Regions from separate parts of the Paenibacillus sp. HGF5 genome, predicted to be linked through region 2. Evidence: predicted binding sites of a transcription regulator. Region 2 holds the regulator's gene; each other region holds the start of a gene.
The links. The regulator LexA, encoded in region 2, represses DNA repair genes until DNA is damaged. The targets are predictions, from matches to a motif close to CGAACATATGTTCG.
Positions count from the first base shown of each region.

Region 1: a site for LexA is predicted at 3,008-3,021, ahead of recA (recombinase RecA). Genes of this name have one in related genera too.
Region 3: a site for LexA is predicted at 1,778-1,791, ahead of HMPREF9412_RS07855 (SPL family radical SAM protein). Genes of this name have one in related genera too.

Region 1 covers NZ_AEXS01000007.1:3,821-8,829, reverse strand. The annotation lists gene HMPREF9412_RS00675 (YajQ family cyclic di-GMP-binding protein) at 84-575, shown strand; gene pgsA (CDP-diacylglycerol--glycerol-3-phosphate 3-phosphatidyltransferase) at 851-1,438, shown strand; gene HMPREF9412_RS00665 (competence/damage-inducible protein A) at 1,541-2,803, shown strand; gene recA (recombinase RecA) at 3,092-4,153, shown strand; gene HMPREF9412_RS00655 (regulatory protein RecX) at 4,293-5,009, shown strand, end outside.
Region 2 covers NZ_AEXS01000184.1:34,752-39,760, forward strand. The annotation lists partial or broken gene HMPREF9412_RS31455 (HAD family hydrolase) at 1-652, opposite strand, end outside; gene HMPREF9412_RS31460 (hypothetical protein) at 696-1,220, opposite strand; gene HMPREF9412_RS31465 (DUF896 domain-containing protein) at 1,379-1,585, opposite strand; gene HMPREF9412_RS31470 (LysM peptidoglycan-binding domain-containing protein) at 1,877-2,248, opposite strand; gene lexA (transcriptional repressor LexA) at 2,425-3,051, shown strand; gene HMPREF9412_RS31480 (hypothetical protein) at 3,120-3,926, opposite strand; gene HMPREF9412_RS31485 (RNA polymerase sigma factor) at 3,919-4,431, opposite strand; gene HMPREF9412_RS31490 (stalk domain-containing protein) at 4,598-5,009, opposite strand, start outside.
Region 3 covers NZ_AEXS01000048.1:8,673-13,681, forward strand. The annotation lists gene ligD (non-homologous end-joining DNA ligase) at 1-666, shown strand, start outside; gene HMPREF9412_RS07855 (SPL family radical SAM protein) at 649-1,722, opposite strand; gene HMPREF9412_RS07860 (TetR/AcrR family transcriptional regulator) at 1,951-2,526, shown strand; gene HMPREF9412_RS07865 (serine hydrolase domain-containing protein) at 2,576-3,646, shown strand; gene HMPREF9412_RS07870 (YitT family protein) at 3,706-4,623, opposite strand; gene cls (cardiolipin synthase) at 4,791-5,009, opposite strand, start outside.

The sequences.
Region 1 (5,009 bases), on a different contig from region 2:
GCAGATTCCTTACAGGATTAGACTTGTCTCTCGGTTTTACCTATAATAGAAGCATTATCGCCAAATGAAAGGAAGGATTCACCATGGCTTCAGAAAGCTCATTTGATATCGTATCCAAAATGGATATGCAGGAACTTACCAATGCGGTTAATCAAGCGGAGCGCGAGATCGAAAACCGTTTTGACTTCAAGGGCAGCAAGAGCAGCTTGAAGCTGGACAAGGACGCGCTGGTCATTGCCTCCGATGACGAGTACAAACTCAACGCCGTTATCGATATTTTGCAGACCAAGATGGTGAAGCGGGGCTTGTCGCTTAAAAATGTGGAGTACGGTAAGATCGAGCCGGCTTCCATGGGTACCGTCCGTCAGCGTCTGACCTTGAAGCAAGGAATTGACCAGGAAAATTCCAAAAAGATCAATATTTTGATCCGTGATTCCAAGCTGAAGGTCAAGAGCCAGATTCAAGGAGACCAGATTCGGGTAACCGGAAAAAGCAAGGATGATCTTCAGCAGATCATGCAGCTGCTTCGCAAAGCGGACCTTTCCTTGGATCTGCAATTCACCAATTTTAAATAAACGCTCCTCTCCCTCCAAGCAATGAGGCTCCAATCCCGGGTAGGCTCGGCTGGTTTGTTTCTTTTGACAGGGCGTCAACGGAAATATTATACTAAAAAACGATATATAAGGATTAACGTATACATAGATTACTGGGGGATGAAAATGACAGACAGCGATGCACGCTTCAAACCCTTTAGGCTCTTGGGAAGAGCGACCCTGATGAAATGCAGAAGGATAACCGCTGCAGGGTCTGCCGAGTTAACAAGACAACCCGTTGCAAGGGAGGTTGCCCCATGAATTTACCCAATCGTATCACGTTGGCCCGCATTTGCTTGATCCCTGTCATGATGATTTTCCTACTGGTGGATTTTGATTTTTATCCGGATCCCATTGTGTGGAATGATTTTGTCCTGCCCTATAACCAATTGATTGCGGCACTGATATTCATACTTGCTGCAAGCACGGACGGGATTGACGGGTATCTGGCCCGGAAAAACAATATGGTGACGAATCTGGGTAAACTTCTGGATCCGCTGGCGGACAAACTGCTGGTTGCGGCCATACTCATATCGCTTGTAGAGATGGGAAAATGCGAATCCTGGATTGCTGTTGTCATCATCAGCAGGGAATTTGCGGTGACTGGCTTGAGACAAATTGCGCTTCTGGAAGGTTCGGTAGTCGCAGCAGGTCAATCCGGAAAAATCAAGACGGTGATTCAGATCGTGGCGATTGTCGCGCTTCTGATCAACAATTTCCCGTTTGTATTTTTGGGGATTCCGTTTGATGTCATTGCGATCTGGGCTGCCGCGCTGATTACGATCTATTCGGGAATCGAATATTTTGTCCAGAACAGGCACCTTCTCAAAGGTACCGGGGCATAACGGCAATAGGAGCCATCCTATTGCTTTTTTCTTCCGCCGGGCAAGGAATAACGAAGGCAGCTACTAACGAAGAGATAGAAGATACGGGAGGATCGATGAATCATGAAAGCAGAAATCATTGCAGTTGGAACAGAACTTCTCCTCGGACAGATCGTGAATACCAATGCACAGTATTTGTCCAGACAGCTTGCTTCAATGGGGATCGACGTGTACTATCAAACCGTTGTCGGGGACAACCTGGAGAGGCTCAAGGAGGCCTTGCGCCTGTCCAGCAGCAGAGCCGATATTGTACTCCTGTCCGGCGGTCTCGGTCCCACGCAGGACGATCTGACGAAGGATGCGCTGGCTTCCTTTCTAAATCGTTCCTTGCATATCGACCGGATGGCCATGGACCGGATTGAACGCTTCTTTCATGAGCGGGGATCCGTCATGACCGAGAACAATCGGCGCCAGGCTCTCGCCATCGAGGGAGGAACCCCGCTTCCGAACGAGACAGGCCTCGCCGTCGGGAACGCGGTATCCTATGAAGGCACTCATTATATCGTTTTGCCGGGGCCGCCCAAAGAATTGATGCCGATGTTTGAGCAGGAGGCCAAGCCTTGGCTTCTGCAGCATGTGCTCACGGATGAGCTTCCCATCTATTCGAAGATGCTTAAATTCGCGGGCATTGGGGAGTCCGCGCTGGATCAGCGCCTGGAGGACCTGATTACGGCCCAGACCGATCCGACGATTGCTCTATATGCCAAGGATGGGGAGGTCACCGTCCGCATCTCCACGAAGGCCTCCAGCGAGTCTGAGGCGATGGTCCGACTGAATGAACTGGAAGCCAGGATCCAGGAGAGAGGGCCTGAATTTATGTATGCCAACGAGGATGTGCCTATCGAAAAGGTCATCGTGGACATGATGGCAGATCGAAGCTGGACCCTGAGCGCGGCCGAGAGCTGCACGGGAGGACTTGTAGCGGAGACCCTGACCTCCATTCCCGGAAGCGCATCGATGTTTCTTGGGGGGATCATCTGTTACACCAACCAGATCAAGGAGAAGCTTGTGCATATCCCGCATGCGCTGCTGGAGGGGGACGATGCGCCGGGGGCCGTCAGTGCGGAGGTTGCAGAAGCGCTTGCGGATCATGTCCGGATGGTAACCGACAGCGACTTCGGCTTATCGGTGACAGGCGTGGCAGGTCCGGGTTACGCTGAACGCAAGCCTATAGGGCTGGTCTACATCGGATTGTCCCAAAGGGGCAAAGAAACGGAAGTGCATGAGCTGAACCTCCAAGGCAACCGCGAAACGATCCGGCTCCGCGCAACCAAAGCGCTGCTATACCGGCTTTGGCAGCGTCTCGTAGCGTCTGAGCAGGTTTAGGCTTCGTGGAAAAAAAGGGACCGAGCATTTGGAAAAGTAAAAAATTTACACCTTGCTAAATAGCTGTTCTTGAATTTAGGAACCGTTGCAAGTATAATGGGAAATACGGAAGAACCGTGGCATATCGATTGATGTTGCCACGGTTCTTGTTCTTTATACATAGGGTTCGGAGCATGAACGGGAAGGGGAGTTGAATAAAAAAAACGAATGTATGTTCGAAAAAAAGCTTGGCAAACGTGTCAAAACAAGGTATGATAAGACTATCAACAGTGAAGGGTTGTGGAACAATTGTCAGATCGTCGTGCTGCGCTGGAAATGGCGCTTCGTCAGATAGAGAAACAGTTCGGAAAAGGTTCCATCATGAAACTGGGTGAATCCACCCATATGCAAGTTGAGATTGTGCCAAGCGGATCGTTGGCATTGGATATAGCTTTAGGAACCGGCGGCTTGCCTAGAGGCCGGATTATCGAAGTGTACGGCCCGGAATCCTCCGGTAAAACAACAGTAGCCCTGCATGCCATCGCAGAGGTTCAGAAGGCTGGCGGACAAGCTGCATTTATCGATGCCGAGCATGCTCTGGATCCATCGTATGCAAACAAACTGGGCGTTAATATTGATGAATTGCTGCTCTCCCAACCGGATACGGGCGAGCAGGCGCTGGAAATTGCGGAAGCTCTGGTACGGAGTGGAGCCGTCGATGTCATCGTTATTGACTCGGTTGCGGCGCTTGTACCGAAAGCCGAGATCGAAGGCGACATGGGTGATTCCCACGTAGGTCTGCAAGCCCGTCTGATGTCCCAGGCTCTTCGTAAATTGTCGGGTGCCATCAATAAGTCGAAAACGATTGCCATCTTTATCAACCAGCTTCGCGAGAAGGTTGGCGTTATGTTCGGTAACCCTGAGACGACGCCTGGCGGACGTGCTCTGAAGTTCTATTCCACGGTTCGTTTGGACGTGCGTCGAATTGAGAGCATCAAAATGGGCAACGATGTGGTGGGTAACCGCACACGGATTAAGGTTGTTAAGAACAAGGTAGCTCCACCTTTCAAACAGGCCGAGCTTGATATTATGTACGGCGAAGGCATCTCTAGAGAGGGAAGCCTGATCGATATCGGTACGGAGCTGGATATCGTGGATAAGAGCGGAGCATGGTATTCTTATGCCGGTGACCGTCTTGGTCAAGGCCGCGAGAATGCGAAGCAGTTCTTGAAGGAGAATCCGGAGATCGCAAGCGTGATCGAGAACAAGATCCGTGAAGCGAGTAATCTGACGACGGCTGTTCCTGAGCCTTCCGACAAGGAGAAGGAACAAGAGCAATTGGAAGAGCAAGAGTTGTTTAAGGTAGAGTAATAAATCGCTGGTTAACGATGACAGTGTTTGGGACCGTCCGGTGTGGGTAACGCCAGACGGTCTTCTTTGCATTTATTTCTGCCGAATCATTGGTCTTGACGATGTGTCGAGAAGCGTGCAGCAGTGAAGGGAGCGTCGTATGGATATAGAGAATAAAGAAACGTCGGGGCAGGCGGATTCCTCGGGAATTGGACATTTTCCGGAAGACGAGGATCTGGTCATAACTTCTGTCGAAATGCTGAAAAAGCCCAAACACCGGTATCAAATCGCGTTCGGTCCGTACCTTATGACCGTTCATGAAGACGTGATGCTTAAATATCGCATGTTAAAGGGAAATGTTTTTCGCAAGGAAGAGCTGCAGGAGATTGTCGTGGCAGATGAGCGGCAGCGGGCTTACGTGGAAGCGCTGAATCATTTGGCTCGGAAACCTAGGACGACTCAGGAGATCACGCAGCGTTTGCAGCAAAAGGGGTTCGAGCCCGGCAGCGTGGAGACGACGCTGGAACGCCTCGAGAAGGACAAGCTGTTGGATGACGCGCTGTACGCTAAGATGTGGGCAGAGCAGCGCATGACCAGCCATAAAAAGGGACGGCTGTGGGTTAAGCAGGAGCTGAGGCAGAAGGGGATCGGCACCGAGCTGATTTCGGAGGCTTTGGGCGAGATCAGCGCAGAATCGGAATTGGAGAGCTGCTTGGCCGTGGGACGAAAAAAATGGCAGCAAACCCAGGGGGAGCTGCTGGATCGCAAACGTAAAACCGGAGCATATTTAATGCGTAGGGGGTTTGGGGGAGAGCCTGTGCGCCAGGCACTCAAACTTCTGATTGAAGAGGAGCAGGAGAAAGGCGAATGGGACGAA
Region 2 (5,009 bases):
GTCAGCTTATCTCCCACCATTACGGCCTGATCCGCCTCGACGCCTAACAGATCAAGTGCATGCTTGAATATGGAAACATCCGGCTTGCCTTTGCCGAAATCACCCGAGATAATAATGTGGTCAAAATAAGGGACCAGTTCGGGAACGCCATCAAGCTTCTCCTGCTGCAAATCCGGACTTCCGTTCGTAAGAAGCAGCAGCTTCACGTTACCCTGCAATTCCTTCAGCACTTCAAAGGTTTCTTCATATACATAAGGTCTTGTTCTGCGTTCCGCCGCAAATTGCGCTGCCAACGTCTCCGCCAACGCTTCATTATCAACGCCAAGGCGATGAAGTCCGCGCCGCCAGGATTCCTTACGATATACGGGAGCCAATTCTTGCAGCTTTCGGAATTCGGGCTGGGATCCTGCCGTAAAATTAGCCCACAAGCCCTCTCAAACGGATTGATTCCGATCATCTTGGTAAAAGCAAAAGTATCATAGGATTCATACAATGCTCTTGCTTCCTCCCGCACCGCGGCCAAAAGCGCGCCGGCATCAACGGCGGTTTCCGCCGCTCCGGCTTGGCATGTCACTTCAAACGCTTCTTCTACACTGCGTTCATCCCATAACAACGTATCGTCCAAATCAAACAAAACCGCAGCAATCGGCATTTCTCTCCCACTCCTCATATACATTGTGATCTACTCTATCGGGTTAGTTGTGCTCCACTGGAATTTGATGAGTTTTTGCGAACTCTTCCAATCTTTCGCCCATGGCTTTGGTATCGTAAAGATTCATCATACGGGAGAACACCCAGTTGCCTGCTTTTCCCTTGCCTTGGATCACGACGGAACCCGAAGCCAATTTGATCTTCTCGATATCGGATACGGCCAGACGGCGTTCCCGGTTGAACTTCATGGTCGACACGGAAGCGCGCTCAATCTTCAAATAAGGCTTGCGGAGAAATATCATGAGCGCCAACAGGATATACAAGCTGACGCCAACCCAATTCAATACATCATTGCTTCCGCCGGCTGCCTGTGAAGTTGCCGTTCCGAGAAGCGCATACAAACCGGCCAATGCAACAAGCACTAACGGAAGTACATACTTACGTCCCTTAAACACGTCATGCTTATCATTAATCGCAGAACCTTGATACGAGGTCAGCCCCTGCTTTTTGCGCTGTTTGTTAAGTTGCGACATATTTTTGCTGACTTTTCTTTCCCATGAACGTGACATTTGGTTCCCCCTGAACTCATATTCAAAATGTTTATAAACCATATAAACTTGGGGTAACCGTAATCGATTCTCCGAATGACCGTTACCCCAAGTATTATTATGCTATCCTTCTATCTGTTCACGGATCCGCTGAATATAATCGTTGAACGGTTAATCGACTAGTGCTTTAATCGCGGGCCGCCTTTTTGTTCGTTTTCATCAACCCATTCAATCGATTCCAGCTGTTGTCTAAAGTTACTGCGAATATTGTTAAGGTATAATTCCCGAAGCTCGGCCCGTTCTTTGAGCTCCTCCTCGGTCAACCCTTCATTCTTCTTCTTTCTTGCTAATACATTGATGCGTTCTACCAAAGTATCGATGTCCATGACTTCTCCTCCAATTTCGATATCATGTATAACTTAAACATGTGAAAAAGAGCTTGTCAAGGCAACTGCGCCCTTGCAAACTCTTCTAAGAACAAATAGGAACATATGATGCGCATAAACGAATACCGTCTATGGGGAGGTAATCTATAGTTATCTATTGTAAACGCGCGATTACGCGTAAATGATTCAATCTGACAAGCAGAATATGATGTGTCATTAAACAGGAAGTAACCAGCAGTATGTGGTGATTATATGGAGTATGAATGCCTATTGGTTAGCAGCAACGCCAAATCACCAAACCGGCAATGACAGCACTTCTCCAGCCTGTATGTCCGGACCCTTCAATCCGTTCATTCTTCGTATGCTATCCAGATATACGCGTGTATCCATATCCGCAGGTTTGTGAAGGGAAGCAATTCGCCACAAGCTATCGCCATATTGAACGATCACCTGCTTCTCTCCAGTCGGCTTCTCTGTCCCCCCGGCAAAAACGGAATATGCACCTGTCCAAAAGATGGCTACAATAAGCAGGGTGAACAGCAATTTATTCAAAGGGATCGAAGCTATCTTCGATTTCAAGTAAATGCCCCAAGTCTTCGATGATTGTTCTGTTACCACCGGAACGTTCTCATAAATGCTGCGGTATGTACTGTATTTCAACATGGAATCATCATCTCCCAAACAAGTGTTCTCTTATGGATTCATCTTAACACGAACACTTGTTTGATTCAATACCCAAAAGAACATTTGTTCTATTTTTATTTTAGAACTTATGTTTGTACGAACGGTAGTTCTATGTTATAATTTTCCCAAACGTTACTAAATGGGGTTGATACGGCATGTCGAAAATATCCAGCCGCCAGCTGGCGATCTTAGAGTTTATCCGCAACGAAGTTCGTAGCAAGGGTTACCCGCCTTCTGTCCGGGAAATCGGCGAGGCTGTCGGACTAGCTTCCAGTTCTACGGTCCATGGTCATCTGGACCGTTTGGAGAAGAAAGGCCTGATCCGCCGTGACCCTACGAAACCAAGAGCGATCGAGCTGCTTGGCCAAGAAGAATCCGAGAGCGCGAATCTGTTTACGCACACCATTGCCAGAGTGCCTGTCGTTGGTAAAGTCACAGCAGGCGTTCCGATTACGGCCATGGAGAACATTGAAGATTATTTCCCGCTCCCGCAGCATTATGTAGGCGACGATAAGGTGTTCATGTTGTCTGTAGTCGGCGACAGTATGATTGAAGCCGGTATTCACAGCGGTGACTACGTCATCGTTCGCCAGCAGCAAACCGCGGACAATGGTGACATTGTCGTAGCAATGACAGAAGAAGATGAAGCAACCGTGAAGACCTTCTACAAGGAGAAGGATCATGTACGATTGCAGCCGGAGAATCCTACCTATGAGCCGCTGCGCTTGAACCATGTAACGATTCTCGGGAAAGTGATCGGTCTCTTCAGGGACGTACACTAATTTCATAGATTTATGAATAAGAGGTTACCTTCCTTATTTGGATGGTAACCTCTTTTTTAGGACATGCACTAGAACGTTCCGATCTTACGCAACACTAGAACTAACGCATTTTGCCTAAGATCTAATTGATACATTCTTTCAGAAACATAATCCGTCGAACCTTCGCCTCCCGGTCCCTCGGTGGACTGCAGAACAAGCTTATTCTCCTTTACCTCGGGAGCCGTACCTGGTCTATAATATGAAAAGTAGGATACCAAGGACTCATCCTGAAATCGGAGCTGGACGGCTTTACCCGTTTCATGCTCTACGGCGAACGCATAGATTTGTATGCCATGACAGTCCCTATATTGCGGTGCGAGTATAAATACGTCGGCAGCTTGAAACGGCAGGCGAATCATATCAACCGGAGCAGATGTCGGTTGAATAAATGTAAGACCCTCCAGCGTAGTGACTTCATTTGTAACTTGGTTAGTACTATACTGCACGCTGTAGTTTCCGGTAAACGACCGATCCGTTTCGATACCGAAGCAGCTCGGCGCACCCAATGTCGTTATTTTTTCCTGTCCAACTGCAATAACGTTTAACCTTCCTTCATCCGTTACGCCTTGTGCCCGGATTGTCTCCTCCCTACCAGGAGGCATAGTCCCTCCTCTCTCTTGTTCCTCACTGCCAAAAGGCAATTGAAAGGCAATTAAAATAATCAGAAGCATAAACCCGCCAGCTAATCCAACTTGTAAGTATTTTCGACGTTTAGGTTTGCTGTAAGTGAAAATCACGGACCTATGCACGTTTTCTTTCATTACGGACGTGAACTTTTCATTTGAAAAAGGAGCTTTTTTAGCACGGTTGTACCAGTCTGGTTTATCCTCACTCATCGTTCTTCTCCTTCATTAAGTTTTGTACTTGTTTCCTGGCCCGATGCAATCTGGATTTTACGGTGCCTGTCGCAATATGAAGCAGCTCCGCAATTTCATGCATCGGCATTTCATAGTATAGGTCCAGCACCAACACTTCCCTAAGCTTGCTCGGCAAAGTCATAATCATTGCCCATATTTCATCCGTATACTGCTCGTCCAAATATTCCGCTTCCGCTGACCGGCTTGACGAACTGGCGGTAAGCTTGTCTTTAAGGATGACTTTCCGAAAGAAAAAAGCCTGTTTGTACCGGAACGCCGTATGTCGCGTGATCGTAAGCAGCCACGTTTTCAGCGTCGCCTGACCGCGAAAGGTATGTATGCCGTAATAGGCCTTAATAAAGGCTTCTTGTGCAATATCGTCTGCCAAGGCATGCTGTTTGGTCAAAAAATACGCATAATTCCACACATCATTTCCATATTCATTCATGATTTTATCCAGCGTCTGGCTGTCCATGGCCGTCATCTGCTTCAAGTATTCGAGCTCCAACCGATTCACCTCATCTAATTAGAGTCATGGAAGCGGGTAAAGGTTCCTTTTTTCGTAAAACAAAAAAGAATCTTCCCGTAGGTAAGGGAAGATTCTTTATGGACTAATATTAGTGCGTGACTGAACTGATTCTGTAGAATAATTATTTATATGTACCTGTCAGGAATATAGTGTCATCCCCTGTTATATCTTTCTGAAATTTCACATTTACTTCAATTTGGTTTGCATCTTTAATATCAATAACGATATGCTGTCCAATATCTTTAGGCGACAGCATAAGTTCTTTTATCTTTGTCTTGCCATTATATATCGTTACTGAGATATCATTACGGATATTAATCGGTAACAACGAAAGATCTAGTACTTTATATTTTCCTTTTGGTTCAAGAATGATCGTTTTTTCAGAATTATTAATTTCTCTCATTACGATACCAGAACCGTAATCTTTTCCATTATGTTCGGTGTACTGCTTATCTCTTGTGGTAAAGGAAGTACTATTAATCTTGATTCCTTCTTTAGTTATAATTGTTGTATCTGGTTTTTCTCCGATAATA
Region 3 (5,009 bases), on a different contig from region 2:
ACTTATGTGCACGAAAATATAAACTACGTGCTGCTCAACGGGCTGCCGGAGCTGCTCTGGCTGGGGAATCTGGCTGCGCTTGAGTTTCACCCTTCCCTGCATCTGGCAGGCAGCCATCTGCCCTGCGAATGGATGATCGATTTGGATCCCACGCTCCCGGAGGAGCCCCGGATTATGGAGGCGACGGCCATTGTAGGGGACGTGCTGAGCTCCCTGGGCCTGTCCTCCGTCCCGAAAACCTCGGGAGCGACCGGGGTGCAGATCATCGTTCCGATTCCGGAAGGCGTAACCTTCGATGAACTTCGAACGGTTGGCCAATTCGTGGGCCAGTACGTGACGGAGAAGTTCCCGAAGCTGTTCACCATCGAGCGGCTGAAGAAGAACCGCGGCGATAAAATCTACTTCGATTATCTTCAGCACTACAGCGGAAGGACGCTCGCCGCTCCTTATACCCCGCGGGCCCGGCGGCTCGGGACCGTCTCCACGCCGCTCACTTGGGACGAAGTCCGCCAGGACGTTTCTCCCACGGAGTTTCACCTGCTAAACATCGAAGAACGGCTGAGGGAAAAGGGCGACCTGCTGCAGACCCTGCCGCCCCAACCGATCGAGAATGTCATCCGGCATCTGTTGCCAAAGGGTAAGGCAGCGTCAAAAAGGAAAGGATAGCTGCTCAACATCGGGAGTAAGCTCCTCTCCGGAAACCGGGGCCGCCGGTTGAGGAAGCTTCCTTGGACGTACAGGAGCAGCCCATTCCCTCGCAGGGTGATCGTTGGCCCCTTCATCCGATGTATCGTTCTCCGAGGCTGCAATCGGTCCGGACCGGTTGACGGCAGCAGGTGCCCCCATGGTCAATCCGCTCATCCCATATTCGTTCAACAGCCTGGACGCCATCGACTTGAAGGAACGAACGTAATGCTCTTCCGCATAAGCGCCTTGCCCATATAACTCGCGGTAGGATTGAACCACCTCGGGGAAGTGGTGTTTCAGCGTTTCGAGGTACCATTTCTTCACGTCGCGCGACAGTCTTAGCAAGGAGATCATCGCAAAGGAAACGCCTCTTTCCTTTGCCTGGGACAAGAGCTCCTTCAGTTCCGGCTCCTCGTCCGTCAAAAAGGGCAGAACAGGCGCCACAAACAAGCCTGTTCTAATGCCAGCAGCCGATAACCTGTGGATTGCATCAAGCCTGGCCTCCGGATGAGGCGATGCCGGCTCCAGCTTCCGGATGACGTCCCCGCTCAGCGTGTTGAGACTTATGTTGACGGACACGTTCTCCATCCGGGTCAAGATATCCAAATCCCTCAATACGAGCGGAGAACGCGTCGTGATGCTGGTAGAAATGCGGTATTTAGCGAGCAGCTTCAGACATTCCCTCGTAAGGGTCTCCTTGCCCTCGATCGGCTGGTACGGGTCGGTTGCCGTTCCGATCGTCACCTGTCCGATCGATCTCCGCATCGCTTCAATATCATAGTTAAACTTCCTCGCAGCGCTCGACAGCTGCTTCTCCAGCGCTTCCGCCGCATTCGACTTCATAAAAATATGGTGCTGAAACTCGTCTTCCGCTCCCATCCCGATAAACGATTGAAATGCGCGGGCATAGCAAAAGCTGCAGCCATGTCCGCAGCCTCGATACGGATTGATGGACCAATCGAAGGGCATCCGTTCTTCCTTCACTCGGTTTAATGTTTGCTTGGTGGTTATGCGTTCATATTGCGTGCGAGCCATTCCGCTTCCTCCTCCCTGAACCTGCCATGATCTAGATCATTATCATTCATTTTAACAAACATATGTTCTTATTATAAGTGGGTTTTACTGGATTTACAAATCATGATTCCATGAATGCTTCATGATGACCGGATTGAAATCGGTCCAAGTACTCTTTATAATAAATAGATATCAAGTGATATATATTGAATGTTCTACATATAAATAACCTAAGGAGCTGTAGACATCATGGCACCAAAAACGAAGTTTACCAAACAAGATATCGTGGTAGCCGCATTCGACATTGCCAAAACGGATGGCATCGAGTCCATTACGATCCGAAAAGTAGCCGAACGTCTCGGCAGCTCCATCGCGCCGATCTATGTCAATTTCAACGACGTCCAGGAACTGCTTCAGCAGGTGGTCGAAAGAGCCTTGCAAGTGGCCAGAGGCATGATCATGGAGGAGCAATCCGGACAGCCCTTCCGGGATATCGGCATGGCAAGTCTCCGCTTTGCCAAGGAATATCCCGTGCTTTATCGGGATCTCATGATGAAGGACAATCCCCATATGAAGAATACGCCGGAACAACTGGGCGAGGTTATCGGGCTGATGAGGCAGGATCCGGAGCTCGCGGAATTTTCGGATCAGGAGCTGCAATCTATTTTATTGAACATGCAGGTGTTTCAGACAGGTCTCTGCGTCATGGTGGCAAACGATCTGTTCACGAAGAACGTGGATGACGAACAGATGATGAATATGATGGACGAAGCCGCTGAAGCGTTCATACGTGCCGCGCATGCTCGGAAACTTGAGAGGAACTGAGTCTAACTAAAGGAACGAAAAATTACGGTTTGCGGGAGGTAGGACGGGAATGGGAACAACCCTGAAGCAAGCGGTTCTGGATGCATGTGTGACTCAAACCGCCAATAAAAGAAATGTGTTTAGCACGGTGATGTGCGTCGAGGACCAGGAGCGGTCATTGTCCATAGTCAGCAGCGGAGGTGATATGCGGCCTGACGACCGCTATTTCATTGCCAGCGTGACCAAGTTGTACGTGACTGCCGTACTCTTGAAATTACGCGCGGAGCGGCGGCTCGAGCTCCATGATCCCATTGGCAAGCACCTGCCCGAAGAGATTATGACCGGGCTCCACAGGTTTAAGAACCGGGATTACGGCGAAGAAATCACCATCCAGCATTTGATGTCCAATACGTCCGGCATCCCGGACTATTTCTCGGGGACCGTTTTCTCGAATCTGATCGCCGGGAAGGATCAAGCCTGGAGCCTGGACCAAGTCCTGGCCGCGGCCAAAAGGAAATCGCCAAAATTCAAACCGGGGCAGAAGAAAAAAGCCCAATATTCCGACACCAACTATCGTCTGCTTGGCCAAATCATCGAGCATGTCAAGGGCGAAACCATACAGGCCGTATTCCAGGAATACATCTTCGACAAGCTCAAGCTGACGCAAACCTATTTTTATCATGACCCGGAGGATGCGTCCCCCATTCCGTTCCATTACAAGCAGAAGCGACTGGACCTTCCCTTGTATATGGCATCAGTCGGTGCGGAGGGCGGGATCGTCTCCACGGCAAGGGAAACGATGACGTTTCTGCGGTCCTTTTTTAACGGGGATTTGTTTCCGCTGGGTGATTTGAGGGAGCTCCAGAGGCAGTGGAACTTCCTGTTTGCTCCCGGCCCCTTCTTCTATGGCATCGGCATTTCAAGACAGCCGCTATCTCCTTTCAGTCTGGGTCGCGGACTCATCGGCCACTGGGGCCAATCCGGGGCATTTGCCTTCCATCACCCGGAGTCGGGCCTCTATTTCACCGGAACCGTGAACCAGGCCGTCGGTCAATCCGCCGCCGTCCAGGCCATGTCGCGAATCATTCGTCATTATGTGCGCGAGAAGAAGGCGCTGCGCCTGCAAGCCGATACTCTTTAAACAAAAAATGGCTCCACCCGCGCTAACTCTCGCACCGGGTGGAGCCTGAAATGATTGTATTAATGGATTGCCTTTTTCTTAAAGCGGCCGCCCTTCACATCATGGATGTTGCCGACGGCGACGAAGGCCTGGGAGTCCCAGTCTTCCACAATGGATTTGAGCTTTGCTTCTTCCAAGCGAGTGATAACCACAAAGATAACCTTCTTGCTGTCTCCGGAATAAGCGCCCTCGCCTTCGAGGTAGGTTACGCCGCGTCCCAAACGCTGAGTCAGCGCATCACCGATCTCCTTATGCTTATCACTGATAATCCAAACCGATTTGGATTGATCAATGCCTTCAATCGTAATATCGATCAATTTAAACGCAAGGTAATACGCAATCAGCGAGTACATGGCATGGTCCCAGCCGAAAATGAAACCTGCGCTGCCTAGAATGAATACGTTGATGAACATCACGATTTCGCCGACGGAGAACGGCGTTCTCTTGTTGATCAGAATGGCCACGATTTCCGTGCCGTCCAAGGAACCGCCGGACCGGATAACAAGGCCGACCCCGATTCCGAGAAGCACGCCGCCGAACACGGCCGCAAGCAGCGGATCGATCGTGATCGGATCGACGGGATGCAGGAAATAAGTGCCGATGGACATGACCAATACGGCGAACAGCGTGGATAATGCAAAGGTTTTTCCGATCTGTTTATATCCCATAAACAAAAACGGAAGGTTGAACAAAGTCAGGAATACACCCAGCGGAATATCGGTGATATGGGAAACCATAATCGAGATTCCGGTAATCCCTCCGTCGATAATCTTGTTCGGCACCAGAAAGATTTCCAGCCCTACTGCCATCAAAATCGCGCCGAAAGTTAAGAACACCAGACGGCGGAGAAGCTTCAAGGTCGCTGAGCCTGCCTTGGGATTCTCCGGCTTCTGCTGCTCCGCTTTCACTTGCGCCAGAATCTTCACATCACTTGACATAAATCTCCCCCGTTCAACTTTATGAAACCAAGCTAATATATATTTATAAGTGGATCCTATATAAATATTCTATCATATAAATAAAAGCGGGACATAGATTTTTCGCAGTTTATCCTGCTTTTTACTCGGATTTCCGTCATTCTCACATCTCATGTAAAATATTACTTTTACAGCAATGGCGACAGCATCCTGCACATAATTTCGGCCGCTTTCTGCCATCTTCCGCGCTGACGGAACACCTCCGCATCAATAAGCCTGCTATGTTGCAGATCCTCCTTAAAATCCGAAACCAACCGCTCAATAGGCAGCCGATCGAACAGTACGGCCGTCAGCTCGAAGTTACAGAAGAAACTCCGCATATCCATATTCGCCGTACCGACCGAACC